Regions from separate parts of the Dyadobacter sp. HNCC25DJ185 genome, predicted to be linked through region 2. Evidence: riboswitches for the same ligand, from Rfam matches in the RefSeq annotation. Region 2 holds a riboswitch; the other holds the start of a gene.
The links. Region 2 has a riboswitch for cobalamin ahead of metE (5-methyltetrahydropteroyltriglutamate--homocysteine S-methyltransferase). Riboswitches for the same ligand answer to the same signal wherever they lie in the genome.
Positions count from the first base shown of each region.

Region 1: linked by a shared signal. The riboswitch ahead of AC1XUF_RS25020 (TonB-dependent receptor plug domain-containing protein) and the one ahead of metE (5-methyltetrahydropteroyltriglutamate--homocysteine S-methyltransferase) in region 2 are both predicted to bind cobalamin.

Region 1 covers NZ_JBXHAR010000009.1:242,348-250,766, forward strand. The annotation lists gene AC1XUF_RS24990 (GH3 family acyl-acid amido synthetase) at 1-1,456, shown strand, start outside; gene AC1XUF_RS24995 (hypothetical protein) at 1,451-2,059, opposite strand; gene AC1XUF_RS25000 (hypothetical protein) at 2,150-2,731, opposite strand; gene prfA (peptide chain release factor 1) at 2,869-3,942, shown strand; gene AC1XUF_RS25010 (thioredoxin family protein) at 3,946-4,509, opposite strand; gene AC1XUF_RS25015 (DMT family transporter) at 4,571-5,488, opposite strand; cobalamin riboswitch at 5,549-5,749, shown strand; gene AC1XUF_RS25020 (TonB-dependent receptor plug domain-containing protein) at 5,818-7,758, shown strand; gene AC1XUF_RS25025 (YncE family protein) at 7,815-8,419, shown strand, end outside.
Region 2 covers NZ_JBXHAR010000003.1:572,855-581,273, reverse strand. The annotation lists gene AC1XUF_RS11095 (hypothetical protein) at 1-526, opposite strand, end outside; gene AC1XUF_RS11090 (acyl-CoA thioesterase) at 627-1,013, opposite strand; gene metE (5-methyltetrahydropteroyltriglutamate--homocysteine S-methyltransferase) at 1,106-3,433, opposite strand; cobalamin riboswitch at 3,638-3,874, opposite strand; gene AC1XUF_RS11080 (glucosamine-6-phosphate deaminase) at 4,043-4,783, opposite strand; gene fumC (class II fumarate hydratase) at 4,939-6,339, shown strand; gene AC1XUF_RS11070 (hypothetical protein) at 6,412-6,942, shown strand; gene AC1XUF_RS11065 (D-2-hydroxyacid dehydrogenase) at 7,116-8,057, shown strand; gene galK (galactokinase) at 8,076-8,419, shown strand, end outside.

The sequences.
Region 1 (8,419 bases), on a different contig from region 2:
TGATCCCGTGAAAGCGCAGGAAAAAGTGCTTAAAAATCTATTGGAAACAGCCAGGTTAACTGCCTTTGGCAAAGCCTATCAATTCAATGAGATCTTGGAAAGTGAGGATATCATAGCTGAATACCAATCCAGAATTCCCGTTCATGATTATGATAAAATGAACGCGGACTGGTGGCACTACCTGCTCGAAGGTCATCAGAATGTCACTTGGCCGGGTGGTCAGCAATACTTCGCATTGAGTAGCGGAACCACAAGCAACAGCAAGCATATCCCGGTGACCGACGATATGCTAGCGGCAATACGCAAAGCCGGAATTTCAGAAATTACAAATATCAATGCATTCAATCTGCCGGGTGACTTTTTTACAAAACAAATCTTAATGCTTGGCAGCAGCACTAGCCTGATTGAAAAAAACGATCATAAAGAAGGAGAAATAAGCGGAATAAGTGCGGCAAACCTGCCTACGTGGTTTGGCGGATTTTATAAACCGGGCCGCGAAATCGCAGGCATTTCCGATTGGGACGAAAAAATCAGAAAAATAGCGGAAGCAGCGGCAAGCTGGGATATAGGATGTATTTCAGGAATCCCTTCCTGGGTTGAGCTGATGCTAAAAGAGGTAATTAAATACCACAATATCAGCAATATACATGAAATTTGGCCCAATCTAATGGTTTATACAACTGGTGGCGTGGCTTTCGAACCTTACCGAAAAAGCCTGGAAAAACTTTTCGCACATCCACTTATTTACATTGATACTTACCTGGCTTCGGAAGGATTTATTGCTATCCAGAAACGTCCGGATACTTCTTCAATGGCATTGTTTCCGGACAATGGGATCTTTTACGAATTTGTACCCTTTCATGGGGATTCGGTAGACGAGGACGGGTTGGTAAGGCCCGGAGCGAAGGCCTACGCACTGGCTGATGCCGAGGAAAATGTGGAATATGTCCTGCTAATCTCAACGGTTTCCGGCGCCTGGAGGTATATGATCGGAGATACTGTAACTATTACGGATAAGGAAAAGGCAGAAATCAGGATTACCGGACGAACCAAGCACTTCCTGAATGTTGTGGGGTCGCAGCTTTCAGTCAATCAGATGAATGACGGTTTGCGGGTCGTTGAGAATGAATATGATATTGTTATCAAAGAGTTTATTGTAGCGGCTGTGCACCGGGACCAGGAATACATCCACAAATGGTTTTTAAGCTGCGACAAATTCCCTGACAAAATCAAAATAGCGGAGTCACTGGACAAAACTTTAAAAGAAAACAACAAAAACTACAATGTCGCAAGAAGCCGGGCATTGAAAGGGATTGAGGTGGAACTCATCCCCGAGGAGATTTTTTACAAATGGAGTGAAGAAACAAAGAAGCTTGGTGGGCAGGTAAAAATACCGAGGGTGATGAAAGAACCTGAATTTTTGGAATTTGCGGCCTTTGTCGAGAAAAACCTATGATCTTTTAGCTTGCGTTGCTTCCAGCTTCCGAACCTGTTCCACGATATCGTCTGGCGAAAGGTATAGGCGGGCAATCTTCCGCTTGTACTTCTCAGAAAGATTGGCGTGGTTGAGGATAAAACGCTTCGTTTGCAGGATGTAGCTTCCAAGGCCGTGGTTTACGGCATAGGTATCTGCCACTTTTTCTGCCTTTCGGACATATCTGGCCGAAAACAGGTAGCCCAACCCAAATCGCGCCATACCTGCTATCGTCCGACTCTGATAATCCATAATATGGCCTAGCTCGTGCCCCAGCCAGCCTATCATGATTTCAGTCGGTATCTTATGAATCGGTATAGCAGAAGTAGTCAGCCGAAACAGCGCGCTGATATTAATATTATATTCCCTTTTTGCCTTAAACATGGTATCAAACTTGGGCTGCGCCTGCATAACCGACTTTCTGATCTTTTGTTTAAATACAAAATGAATGCAGGTATTCTTTAACTCGGGATAAAATGACAAGGCTTTCAAAACCTCTTTTTCAATGACTTTGGGGATGGTTTTATTAGCTCTGAATGACATCAGGTCTCTTTCGGGCAATATATTCGGTGAGGTAGTTATCATACTGGGAAGGGCAATCCGAAGGTATAGCTCGGACGCACATTCTCTGTTTAAAAAATTGTTCCTAAGGTTATTCAAAAACCAACGGTTAACTCAATTCCTTAACTGCTTGACATCCAGCTTGCGGATGATTTCCTTTTTGCTGAATAAGAGTCGCCAGACAGCAAAAGGCATGGCCTGATTTTTCATGCACGCCTTACAAACCGGACTTTCCGCTCCAAGCGGCGCATTGTAAACCAGAAGCGTATCATTCAATTGCTGCAGGTTATCTCCGGCGGCCGACTTGTTTTTGGCACTGAAAAGATAAGCATCCAATATCTCCCGTTCCTTAATTGCGAGTTCCGGGTTTTTCAGGTCATTTATACCCAGCAGCTCAACTCTAACGCCATACTCTTTTTCCAGCGCAGCCACTACAGGAATTTTGCTAAAGTCTTTGCAAAGGCTGTCGGCTTGATCCGGATTTTTTCTGAGCCGCTCGTTAAGCGATTTCTCCGAAATCTGCGCAATCTTCTTGCCCCATTCATTTGCTGAATAAACCAGTTGTGTATTGGTGACACGCTTGATCTGCGACGCTTTGATTTCGTTATTGAGCTCCTTAGTATTCCCCACGCGGCCACCCGAATCACATCCGCTCAGCACGATAGCCATTAAAACAGCACTCAGGAGTCTTTTCATTTGATAGAATTTGGTTTCATAAGTATTGGGTCAGCACTTGAAATTCAAGGATACCTGCAATGGCCCGAAAATATTCATTTCCCTAAAATACGTATCTTTGTGGCCCAAAAGGCTCGTGCCAAAGATATCCATTCAAGATGATCGATAAATTAGAAGCTATAAAAGAACGTTTCGAAGAAGTTTCGCAACAAATCATACAACCTGAAATTGTATCGGATTCGGCCCGGTACTCCAAAATTAGCAAAGAATACAAGGATCTGGGAAAGATTGTTGAACAATACAATTTGTACCTGAAAATTCAGAAGGATATTGCCGGCACGAAAGAATTGATTGCTACCGAAAAGGACGAGGAGTTGAGAGAAATGGCCAAGGAAGAGCTCGACGAGCTGGCTCCCAAGCTGGAAGAACTGGAACAGTCTATCAAAGAGTTGTTAATCCCAAAAGACCCTAACGATAGCCGGAATATCATCCTGGAAATCAGGGGGGGGACCGGGGGGGACGAAGCAGCGATTTTCGCCGGGGATTTGTTCCGGATGTACCAGCGGTTTTTTGAAAAAATGGGCTGGCGGTCGTCTATCATGGATTTTACGGAGGGTACCAATGGCGGGTATAAAGAAATTATCTGTAAGGTAGAAGGTGAGGATGTTTATGGAAAAATGAAGTTCGAATCGGGTGTGCACCGGGTGCAGCGTGTCCCTCAGACAGAATCACAGGGCCGTATCCATACCTCGGCAGCATCGGTCGCCGTTTTGCCGGAAGCCGAAGAAGTCGACGTCCAAATCAATATGAATGATGTCCGCGTTGATACATTTCAATCATCCGGTGCCGGCGGACAATCTGTTAATACCACCTATTCTGCGGTTCGTCTGACGCACATTCCATCGGGACTTGTGGTCAGTTGCCAGGATGAACGTTCCCAATTAAAAAACAAGGACCGGGCACTCAGTGTTTTACGTTCGAGATTATATGAAATAAAACTGAAAGAGCACAACGATGCGATCAGTTCCCAGCGTAAGTCCATGGTTGGGAGCGGCGATCGCTCCGACAAAATCCGCACCTACAATTACCCGCAAAGCCGTATTACCGATCACCGGATTGGATACACAGTTTACAATCTGCCAGCCGTCATGGAGGGTGATATTGCCGAGTTTATTGAAAGACTGCGCATTGCCGAAAATGCCGAAAGGATGCAGGAGGGCGAAACGGTTTAGAACTTACTTGGCAGGATAAAGCTGAGTGTAAGTTTTTGCCTTGTAAGTTTCAAAGGCTTCCTTCTTATGATAATCGCCGCCGATGAAGGTGATGATCTGATGAAATTCCTTGGCTTTCAGATAGCCGGGCAATGGTTGGATCATGTTGAATTTATCATCCAAAAAAACAGTCGTGGGAAAACTGGGCTGATTGTTGGTAAGCGCTAAGGCTATTTCGTTGATACCCCTTCCGCCTTGGGCAAGATACTTGAAATGCTGATCGCCGAGTTCAATAGCCTCCTTTTGCTCCGCGTCGAGCTTCACTGCATAATATTTTTTATTGACGTAATCGACTACAGCTTTATTTTTGAAAGTCTCACGGTCCATTACTTTACACCAGCCACACCAATCGGTATATAAATCGATCATCACTTTCCGTGGCTCCTTCTGGATTTTCACATACGCCTCTTCAATTGTGAGCCACTGAATTTCCTCCGCAGGCCGATCGGAAGAATCGGACCGGAAGCCGGTCGAGATGCCCAGGGTCAAAAGGAGCAAAAATGAAGTGATCAGGAATGCTTTCATCATACTTTGATTTTCCAGCTAACAAGTTACTAAACAAAATAATTACTATTTAAGAATCAAAAGTCTAATTCCTCCTTTTCGCAAATGAAACAAGTATCCCACCTGCTATAATAAGCACCATTCCGATCAGCATTGAAATCGATGGAAACGATTCCCCCATCAAGAAACCAATCAGTACGGAAAAAAGAATATTGGAATAACCGACTGCTGCCACCCGGCCCGCCTTATCGAAGGTAAAAGATTGCGTAAGCATTTTTTGCCCCATCAGGGCAGTTAGTCCCAAGGCAAGAAAACCAAACCATTGCGTGGAGCGCTCCGGCCATTTGAATGTGCCAATCAGGAAGTCGAGGTTTTCTATCGGGTAATAAGTCCCTATCAGCATAGAAGCAACAGGCATCAGTATCCCGCTCAGCATAAAAGATAGTATGATGGCCCTCGTATCATATACTGCCCCCAATTGACGGATCGATAAGTAAGAAACCGCCGTAAGCAGCGCGTTACCCAAACCCAATGCATTATCTCTAAACGAAATGGAGAGGTCAGGGCGAAAAACAAACAAGATTCCGGTAAACCCGATGAAGATTGCCGTCCATTCCTTGGAATTTAAAGTTTCTCCGATAAGCAGCCAGGAAAACAGTGCAAGAAAAATGGGATAAGTGTATTGATAGGTGGAAGCCCTTCCTAATCCCAATGTCTGAATGGCATAAAAAAGCATATAGAGGGACAATGTACCCACCACGCCCCTGAAAATCAAAAGCCCAAGTTTCCCGCCTTGCTGCCGGAGTGGCCTGCGCAGGATGCTGGTAAATATAAAAACGACACCAACAATATTTCTAAAAAAAACGAGCTGTACAATGTGAAATTCCGATCCCAGCCACTTCGAAATCGCAGAAGTCAGTGCAAAGAAAAAAGCCGCTCCAAGCATTAAGTAGATGCCTTTTTGAGAGGAATTAACGGGGAGGTTTTCGGAGGTAGCAGCCAAAAAATTGAATTTTGGCCAAAGATAACGGATAATGCATAGAGTCTAAAATCAATTCAATTCCCTAACTTTGCGGCGTTTGGTGCCGAGGCTGATTCAAAACAGCCCTGAGGCTTAATAGGGAATTCCGTTGAACCGGAAGCTGTCCCCGCAACTGTAAGTCTGTAATCATTGACCCGATCTTCTTAGCCACTGTTTCATGTAAACGGGAAGGCACGGGATCAAAAGACGAGCCAGGAGACCTGCCAGCATATTGGATCTGAGTATTCTTCGGAGGAAAGACAACGGATCGTACGCTAATCCATTATAGCACTCAGGTGATCATCGACCGGATGTTTATTGTTATTTTTTGTGCGGGGGCAGGGCTTTTTCTGTCTGCTCGTGTCCATGCACAACGTGACACCATTCGTTTGGAACCTGTAACAGTCAGGGGTTTTGTACCGGAAAAATTCATGAGTGGCCTGACGATCCAGCGATTTGATTCTGCCGCGCTGGCTCAATACCAATTTCAAAATATCAGCAATCTGCTCTCGGCCTACACGCCTATAGCGTTTAAAAACTACGGCCCCGGACAACTCAACACAGCATCTTTCAGGGGTACTTCTGCAAACCATACGGCGGTTTTGTGGAATGGAGTCAATATTAATTCTCCTTCATTGGGACAAACAGACTTCTCGACCGTTCCCGTCATGGGGTTCGATAAACTGTCTGTGCAATATGGCTCTGCTGCCAGCGCGGTGGGGACAGACGCAGTTGGAGGAAGTATTTTACTGGAAAGTACACCTTTCGCCAACCGGTTGAATGTATCGATAGGCAGACAGCAGGAAAGCTTTGATAACAGCCAGACCCAGGTTTCAGCCAAATACGGCGCCTGGATAGGCAGCAAGTGGAAATTTTCCGGCAAGACGTCGGCCTACCACGGTGAAATGAGAAATCATTTTCCGTATTCCGAAAGAAGAAGTTATACAGTACTTGGCTCAGAGACGAGGCAGCAGGGAATAGTACAGGATTTGTTCTTTCAATCTAAAAATGAACAGGAAATATCAGCACATATTTGGGTGACAAGCAACCGGCTGACCTTAACGCCGAACGATATGGCAGGCCGCGAGCTCACACTAACCGAGGCATATCGAACGATGCTCCGGTACAGAATACGGAGTTTAACATGGAGGACATCCTGGGTTCGGGACATCATCGACTATGCCAAAGGCGATTTCACCCATCCCGACCATGCGTTGACCGACAAATTTTCCAATCGGGTCGAAAAGGATTTCCAATGGCCTCTGGGAAAAGCAAAAAATGATCTGCAAATAAAAGCTGGCGGCGAATGGACCCATTATCGGGCACTGATTGCGGGCTATCGTGAGCCAGTCATCACGGAGAACAGAGGAGACCTTTTTTTGCTGACACGCTGGCAACCTGCATCCCGCCTATTGGTCTCAGCAAACATCAGGCAGGCATTGATAACCAGGTACAACCCGCCTTTCACGCCATCACTGGGGCTTGAATACCAGTTATTACGGCAAGCGGCCTACGCGCTTAAACTGAAAGCTTCGTACGCCAGAAGTTACCGGGTGCCGACTTTAAATGAACGCTATTGGAAAGACCTTGGTAATCCTGATATCAAACCCGAAACCGCTTGGAATAAGGAAATTGGCCTGGAACAACATTACCAGATGAATGACAGGCAATATTTGACAACTTCCGTAACCACCTACCACAATCGGGTTAAAAACTGGACTTACTGGAATCCGGTGAAGAGCTACCATGTTGAGAACTTGCAGCAGGTACTCGCTAGGGGATTTGAATTACAATTGGGATGGCGCAATAACGATCAGCCATGGATGTCAGGGGCTGATGTCGGATATGCATTTAATCGAAGCACACAGGAGAAAGCATACGATGCCTACTCCTCCGATGTAATCGGAAAGCAACTGGTTTTTGTACCCAAGAACTCCGGAAATATCAATGCATTTATTCAGTACAAAAGCACCCGGCTCACTGCGCAGGTACAGACCATAAGCAGGCGTTTCAGCACCTTCGACAACTCGCAGTATCTGCCCGGTTATACGCTCGCAAATCTATTGGCCGAAACAACCTTTTTGTGGAGCAGGGTTTCCATGCGATTACAGGGCCAAGTGAACAACGTCGCCAATGCCTTTTACCTCAATGTAAGAAACAATGCGATGCCGGGAAGAAGCTTCTTGGTAAGCCTGATTGTAAATTATCATTCCAGGTCCGCTATCACCCCGACCCGTAAAAGAGCTTTTTAATAGTCCAAAGTCCCGTTTTAAAGGGCAAAAATCTTTCTAAAATCAATTAAACAAACATGAAAAAACAACTTACCCGATTAGCAGCATCATTATTAGTCATATTAGCATGGTCTTGTAACCAAAGTGACCCTGATCCTAAGGGCGATTATGTGAGCGGTGTTTTTGTCATCAATGAAGGCAATTTTTCCCAGAATAACGGCGCCGTGTCCTTTTTGAAAAGAGAACAGAACGCCGCCGAAGCAGACATTTTTTCAAAAGTTAATGGAACAGCCTTGAAGGGCGGTGTACAAGGTTATGCTACCGCTGGCGAACAGGGCTTAATATTGGTCGACAACTCTGCGGTTGGTCAGGACAAAGTGGAAATTGTGAATGCAAATACATTTGCCAGCGAGGGTACTATCGGATCCCCTGACATTGAAAACCCTCGCGAAATTGTCACAGTGGGGGTCAACAAGGCTTACGTCTCCTGCTGGGGCACAAATGCTGACTACTCCTATAAAACCGGATACATTGCAGTGATTGATTTGACAACCAAAAAGGTTACAAAGAAAATTGATATCCTGAGCGGCCCTGAAAACCTGGTTTACAGCAATGGAAAACTTTTTGTCGGGACTGTTTCTTATGGGGGCGGAAAATCACTCACAGTGATCAATACCTCCAC
Region 2 (8,419 bases):
GAATGACCGTAAAATTGATCTCCGGGTGGGCTTGTAGAAGGTATATGTCACTGTACCATTTAATATGGGAATAATCCTTCCTGAAATCCTTCGCCGGGATGTTATTAGCGCGATTTTCATTGATCGCTTCATAATAAACGACCAGGTCAAACCTTTGTTTATCTAACAATTTGTATTTCAAGTAGTTATCAAGAGAAGTATGGCCAGCTCCCGCCACATTGTAAAACGCAAACTTTTTGCTTTTATATTCTTTTTTCAGGATTGTATCCAGCCTCGCTTCCAGATTAGACCATGGCGTACTTACCACGGATCCTCCGAGAATCAGGACATCAAAAATCTCGTCATCACTTTTGATTGTCTTTTTACGGATCGGGTCCAAAACAGTGTAGTAACTTTTAAAAATATTATCGGAGGGTTTGAAAAAAGGGTAGCCTAAAAATAGCAGGCTTAACCGTAGTAAAATCTCCGTGAGGATAAAGAGAATCAGAAAGAAGATAAAAGAAAAAAGGACTAAGCGTAATTTCATTACGATCTTAATAAGCTGATTAGGTAGGTGCAAAGATAAGAATCGGCTTAATCTTTATGCATTTAAATTACGCAACGGCTAACTTTCCCGATCACTACCGCTAAATAATTATTTTGGTCGGTTTATGGTCTTCATCCAGAGCAACAAAAGTAAAAATCCCAGTAACAGCCTTCTCACGCCCTTCTTCATACATTTTTTCGACAAAAATGTCTACCCTTACTTTCATACTGGTGTTGCCCACTGTCTCAACTTTTCCTACCAATTCGATGATCGTTCCGGCAGGGATTGGATGGGTAAAATCAATGCGGTCGGAAGATACTGTCACGCAACGTAACCTCGAAAAACGGGTGGCGGCAATGAACGCGACCTCATCCATCATGGAAAGCGCAGTACCGCCAAAAAGCGTATCGTAATGATTGGTGTTATTTGGGAAGACGGTCTTAAATACGCGCGCTTCGGATGCAAGGATCTTTTCTTCGAGTGTCAAAATAATAATGGATTTGTTGGTATTAGACCGATGACTGTCATTTTTAGTCAAGACCAGTCCTGACCAAAAATGACAATACCTTAAAAATAGCGCTATTCTGGCTGTGTCACCGCACACGTTTCACGAAGCAAGTTAGCAGCTGTAATCATATTGCGCAAAGCGGCTTCCGTCTCTGGCCATTTGCGCGTTTTTAATCCGCAGTCAGGGTTTACCCATAGGTTCCTTGCCGGAATGAACTTCAATGCCTTTTCGAGCAACGACAACATTTCATCGACCGTGGGTACTCTCGGCGAATGTATATCGTAAACACCTGGTCCGATCTCATTGGGATAATTAAATGTTGAAAATGCGTCCAGCAACTCCATCTGTGAGCGGGATGTTTCAATGGTGATCACATCTGCATCCATGTCGGCAATGGAACTGATGATATCATTGAACTCCGAATAACACATATGCGTGTGAATCTGGGTCTGGTCTGCAACACCGGACGCGCTCAGACGGAACGCGTCCACCGCCCATTTCAGATACTCTGCCCAGGCCGACTTTCTCAAAGGCAACCCTTCACGAATGGCTGGTTCGTCTATCTGAATCACTTTTATTCCGGCTTTTTCCAGATCCACTACTTCATCCCTGATGGCCAGGCCGATCTGAAAAGCGGTGTCCTTCCTCGGCTGATCATCGCGGACGAAAGACCATTGCAAAATCGTAACAGGGCCCGTCAGCATTCCTTTTACCAATTTCTCAGAATTCGCTTGCGCAAATGCCGACCACCTGACCGTCATGGGTTCGGGGCGTTCCACATCTCCGAAAATGATGGGCGGCTTCACACAACGGCTGCCATAACTCTGCACCCACCCATTTTCTGTAAAAACAAACCCCGACAGGCTCTCACCGAAATACTCCACCATGTCATTTCTTTCAAACTCTCCATGTACCAGCACATCAATCCCCAGATCTTCCTGCCAGCGCAAGGAACGCACAATTTCCTCCCGAATTCGTTCCTCGTATTGATCCTGCGTTAGTATATTCCTCTTAAGGTCAGATCTCAACTTCCGCACTTCGTCCGTCTGCGGGAAAGATCCGATCGTGGTAGACGGGAAAAGCGGCAATTTGAGCTTTTCCAATTGTATGGCCTGTCTCGCAGAAAACTCGCTTAGTCTCTCAAAATCACTGTCTTTTACGGAAGCTGCACGGGTTTTTACAGCTGACTTGTGAATCAGCGATGAGCTTTTTCTACGCTCGACGGCCTGCTGATTATCAATGAAGAGCTTTTTCGACTCCCAGTCAGATTTGATAAGATATGTCAACTGCGAAACTTCGTCCAGCTTCTGCTTTGCAAATGCCATCCAGTTTTTGATTTCCGGAGTCAGCACTTCTTCGTTTGTTTCCAGGTCCAGGTCAAGCGGGCTATGGAGCAGCGAACAAGATGGTGCAATCATCACACGATTTTCGTCAAGCGCCTCAATCGCCTGATTGATCAACTCTAATGACTTTTTATAATCGTTTCTCCAGATATTCCGTCCGTCAACAACCCCCAGCGATAATTTCAAAGTAGAATTAATGAAGTCCGCATCATTCAGAAGTGCCGCGAAGCTCCCCGCTCCTCTTGTCAGGTCGATGTGTAAGGCATCAATGGTCAGGCTCGCAGCGGTTTGCAGGTTATCCTCCAATGCGCCGAAGTACGTCGCTACCAGGATTTTCAATGAAGGGACTGCCTCCCTGATCTGCTCATAAGCGCTTCGAAATGCCAGTCTTTGCTTATCAGTCAAATCAAGCACCAGGCCAGGCTCGTCGAGCTGCACCCACTCGGCACCACGTTTTGACAATTCCTTTAATACCGGGATGTAAACCTGCAACAAATCGTCCAAAAGATCGATCCTATCAAAACCCTCTTCCTTTTCTTTTCCTAAAAGCAGGTAAGTGACAGGCCCTACAAGCACAGGTTTTGTCGTTATCCCTTTCTGCAATGCATCTTCAAATTCAAGAAGTACCTTGTCAGAGTAACGTCTGAATTTTTGGTTCTTTACAAATTCAGGTACCAGATAATGGTAATTGGTATCGAACCACTTGGTCATTTCCATAGCCTTAATATCCATACCGCCAAACTGATAGCCTCTGGCCATAGCGAAATAAAGATCCAGCTCACGATTGGATTTGCCGTCGATAAGCTGATGGTAACGCTCCGGAATTGCACCTAGCATTAGAGAGGTATCTAGCACCTGGTCATAAAGCGAAAAATCGTTTGATGGGATCAGGTCAAGTCCTGCGTCTTTCTGAAGATCCCAGTTTTGATGACGGATCTTGCGTGCGACCTTCTGAAGTTCGTCCCTGTTGATTTTACCGGCCCAGAATTGTTCGCTGGCTTTTTTGAGTTCGCGGTGGCTTCCTATACGAGGATAACCCAGATTGTGTGACAACATACTTTTGTGTTTAAAGAGTTAATAAAAACCCTGTGAAAACACCCACCCATCCTGATTTTTGATTTGGCTAGAAATTACTGATCAGTACGAAATACAATCAATGGTCGCCGCACAAAACAGATCCTGACAACTGTTTCTATGCGGTTAACGCGAAAGTTATATTTTGGTAAATCAATACTTGACTATTCTCCATTCGTGAGAGAACAGCCATTGAGCGTAGTGGCAAGTCTCCTGGCTTGTATCAGTTTCCACCGCCCTTCTCGTCGTTTTCAGCCGTTTGCCTTCAACAACAATGGGACGCGAGGGTAAAAACCTGTTCCAAAATGCGGAACGGATACTTACAGTAGCACGACTGCCCGTGATTTCCACACGGTTCCTTTTTGTTTTACTATCATTTGGATGAGGGTTCCAAAAGCAAAAACCACTACCCCGATTGACGGGCGTTCACAAAGAACGGGTTAAATTTAAGTTGAAAATATTCTGTCGGAAATATAGGTCCGGATTTAAGTGAATCGTGCTGAAATTCGGTTTTGGGCCAGGATAAATTATCTTTTTTGACTAAAAAATAATGGCCTCAAAAGTGATTTTTTGAAGCCATTAGCACTCCCGTTATTCATTCGGCACAACTCCCTCCCCAGCTTCGCTATCCAGAATAAACTCTGCATTAAAATGATTTTGCAGGGCCGTCGCAGGAAAGTCGGTAGTCACAGGGAATGCCAGTGCACGGCGGACCACTTCTGCTTTTGACTTTCCTGAAGCCAGCAAGATGGCCGTTTTAGCCTCCAATATGTGCCTGATCCCCAAGGTAATGCCCTTGGTAAGGATTGTTTGCTCCTTAAAGTATTTCTGCCCCACTTCAATCGTAACCGGGTCAAGCTCCGAGATATGCGCATAAGTATCCCAGGGCGTGCCCGGCTCGTTCAATGCAAGATGCCCGTTCATACCTACACCCAGTACGATCAAATCCAGCCCGCCCAAACCAGCAACTATCTTATTCACACGGTCACATTCCGACTGCGGGTCAGGCGATTTTCCGTCAAAATAGACGATCTGCTTGTCCCGCAATCCAATTGGTTTTAGGAAATCCCGGTCGAGTAAATCGCGGCAGCTTCCATCGTCCTCCCCGTTCAGCCCGATCCATTCGTCCAGTCCAATGAAAACACATTGCGAAAAATCGGTCATTCCTTTCTGGTTTGCCGCCGCCAGCAACTGAAACATACCAAGCGGCGTGCTTCCCGATGGCAGGCAAATTACCGCATTGGGCTTTTTAGACAGAAGTGTGGTCACTCTCTCCGCTGCGGCCAGGCTCAGCGATTGATAATCCGGGTAAATACTGATTTTAGGGATCATATTTCAAATGGTCATGAAAGTGCATTGCGACAATCTAAACATTTCTTTCAATCACCTAAACATTTATCCCTAAAAAATACCCAAAAACTGCAAGTCCGATCCTAACTTTACCGCATTATCCGCATTCATCATTTTCATTATTATTATACACTAAAATGGAATACCGAATAGAAAAAGACACCATGGGTGAAGTGCAGGTACCTGCTCATGTATACTGGGGCGCCCAAACCCAGCGCTCGATCCAGAACTTCCCCATCGCCCAGGATATCAATAAAATGCCGAAGGAAATTATCAAGGCTTTTGCATATCTGAAAAAAGCTGCCGCGATCACGAATTATGAGGCTGGGGTACTTCCAAAAGAAAAAAGCGACCTGATCGGCGAGGTATGCGACGAAATCCTTACTGAGCAACTTGACGACCAATTCCCGCTGGTGGTATGGCAAACCGGCTCAGGAACACAATCCAATATGAATTGTAATGAAGTGATTGCTTACAGGGGTCATGTCTTGCAAGGCGGCAACCTGGCCGACAAATCTAAATTCCTTCACCCCAATGACGATGTGAACAAATCGCAATCGTCCAACGACACTTACCCGACAGCGATGCATATCGCCGCATATAAGATCCTGGTGGATGTGACAATTCCTGGCATCATCAAATTACGGGATACATTGAAGGCCAAATCCGAGGCATTTAAAAATGTGGTGAAAATAGGCCGTACGCACTTTATGGATGCGACGCCGCTTACATTGGGCCAGGAATTTTCGGGTTATGCTTCCCAGTTGGATCACGGCTTGCGTACGATTTACAATACTTTGGCCCATCTTTCTGAACTTGCATTGGGAGGAACAGCAGTAGGTACCGGAATAAACACTCCAGAGGGCTATTCTGAAAATGTGGCCATGCATATCGCAAAATTAACAGGCCTGCCTTTTGTTACCGCTGAAAACAAGTTTGAAGCCCTCGCGGCGCACGATGCCATCGTGGAAGCCCACGGCGCATTGAAAACAGTAGCCGTGAGCCTGATGAAAATTGGAAATGACATCCGGATGTTATCGTCAGGTCCTCGTTCCGGAATCGGCGAAATTCATATTCCGGATAATGAACCAGGTAGTTCTATCATGCCCGGAAAAGTAAACCCAACACAATGCGAAGCAATGACGATGGTGGCAGCGCAGGTAATGGGTAACGATGTGGCGATCGGGATCGGGGGTTCAAATGGCCATTTCGAACTTAATGTTTTCAAACCGTTGATGGCCTATAACTTTTTGCATTCGGCCCGGTTGATTGGCGACGTATGCGTTTCGTTCAACGACAACTGTGCTGTGGGCATTGAGCCACTGCATGAGAACATCCGGAAGCACGTCAATAATTCGTTGATGCTGGTAACTGCGTTGAATACCAAAATAGGCTACTACAAGGCAGCGGAAATTGCACAAACGGCACATAAAAACGGCACAACGCTAAAAGAGACGGCCGTTTCATTGGGATATGTAACTCCCGAGGAATTCGACGCCTGGGTGAAACCCGAGGATATGGTTGGCGTGATTAAATAAATTCTGATCTGTAAATCATTAAAAAAGTGCTTCATCCTCCGGACTGAGGCACTTTTTTTGACGATCGGTAACATGAATATCAAAGCAACGTTACTGGCTGACCAGACGCAATCGAAAACAGTAGCGGATCGGGTAGCAGCATATGCCTGTACTTCCGAAGATGCGTTTAAAGAACTGATGCAATGCTTTCTTTCCGAAGATCATCGCCTGGGGCAACGCGCCGCATATAGTCTGGGGATCGCCGCATTGGAACGGCACGACCTGATTGAACCCTACCTTGGCGTTTTGATCAGCCAATTGAAAAGGACCGATGTACATGACGCATTGCCCAGAAACATCACCCGCATTCTTGAAGCCATTACGATTCCCGAAAAATTTCATGGAGAGGTCATGGAGGCTTGTTTTGCCTTTATTCGGAACAGGCAGACAGCCATTGCAATCCGTGCCTATTCCCTGACCATTCTTTTCAAGCTTTCCCAGATTTATCCCGAAATAAAAACCGAATTACGCTATCTGATAGAAGAAGGACTTTCTTATGAAAAGCCTGCCTTTGTTTCCAGGGGCAGGAAAATATTAAACCAGATGACTATTCGCCGCCGATGAAATTGATCGCGGAAAGAATCGGGATCAGCTACAGATTGATTTAAGGCCTAACCTTTTTCTGGTTTACAAAGAGATTTTATATAACATTGCGAGGCATTCCAGGGCAAAGAATGTGTGTGCCAGCCAGGAAAAGTAAATAGCTTTAAGGCATTTCTTTAAATCAAAAAGATTAAATGATTATATACTGTTATTCCATACTGGACGAGCCACTGCGAAACAAGCTCAGCGAAACACTATCTCCGCCACATACGATCTATTTCAGGGCCGACAGTCCTTCTCAGGAAGAAACAATATCCCAATTCCAGCAGGCTGAGTACCTTTTGGGTAATCCGCCGGTCAAGTGGTTCGAAAAGATGCCCCCTGATTTAAAATTCTGGCAGCTGGATTCTGTAGGTATGGACCAGTATTCACCGCTCCCATTACCCCAGGATATAAGAATTGCCAATATGGGCGATTGGTTTGCAAGGCCTTGCGCCGAAACCATCATTGGAGGTATTCTGGCACTGTACCGTGGACTGGACAAGCTGACACTCCTTAAGCAGAAAACAGAATGGGTTGGTCATGGATTACGTCCGCAATTGAAAATCATCTACAAACAGAATGTCGTAATCCTTGGCGCCGGAACAATTGCTCAGGCAATCCATTCAACCCTTACCGGCCTGGGATGTACCATTCACATGTTGGGACGAACTTCACCCGAGGCCGATTTACACAACCGCGAAGATTTATTCACTGAGCTTCCCCACGCAGATGTTGTGATCAACACCTTGCCAGGTACCGCCAGTAATTTTGCAGATGCGCAGTTTTTTTCAAAAATGAAATCGGGAAGTCTCTATGCCAGTATTGGCCGGGGCAATACAACCGACGAAAAAGCCCTCATAGAAGCATTGCAATCGAAGCAACTGGATGGTGCCGTACTGGATGTGACCGAATCGGAACCGTTAGATCCGGAAAACCCGCTTTGGAAAATGGATAACGTGATCCTGACCCAACATACCGGCGGGGGCCACAGATACGAACACATCGGAAAGGTAGACCTGTTCCTCAATAATATTTTTGCAATTGAAAACGGAGGAAATGTAGTCAACCAGGTCGATTTGAAGAAAGGATATTAATAAAGAAACAAATCATCCATGTCGATACCAGAAGAAAACTTAGCTGAGACTGTCAGAGAAAAATACTTTTCAAAATTCGGCCACAATATCCCTGCGGAAAAGGTCAGGATTTTCCGCTCGCCAGGCAGGATAAACCTCATCGGCGAGCATACCGATTATAACAATGGTTTTGTTTTGCCTGCCGCTGTGGATAAGGCTGTCTACTTTGTCGTCGCTCCAAGGGAAGACGACCAGGTTATCCTCTATGCCGCCGACCTCGACGAAATGTACTCTTTTTCGCTTGATGACCTGTCAAAACCAGCTTCGTCGTGGCCCCATTATCAGATCTCCATCATAGACCAGATTCAAAAGAATGGCTTGCG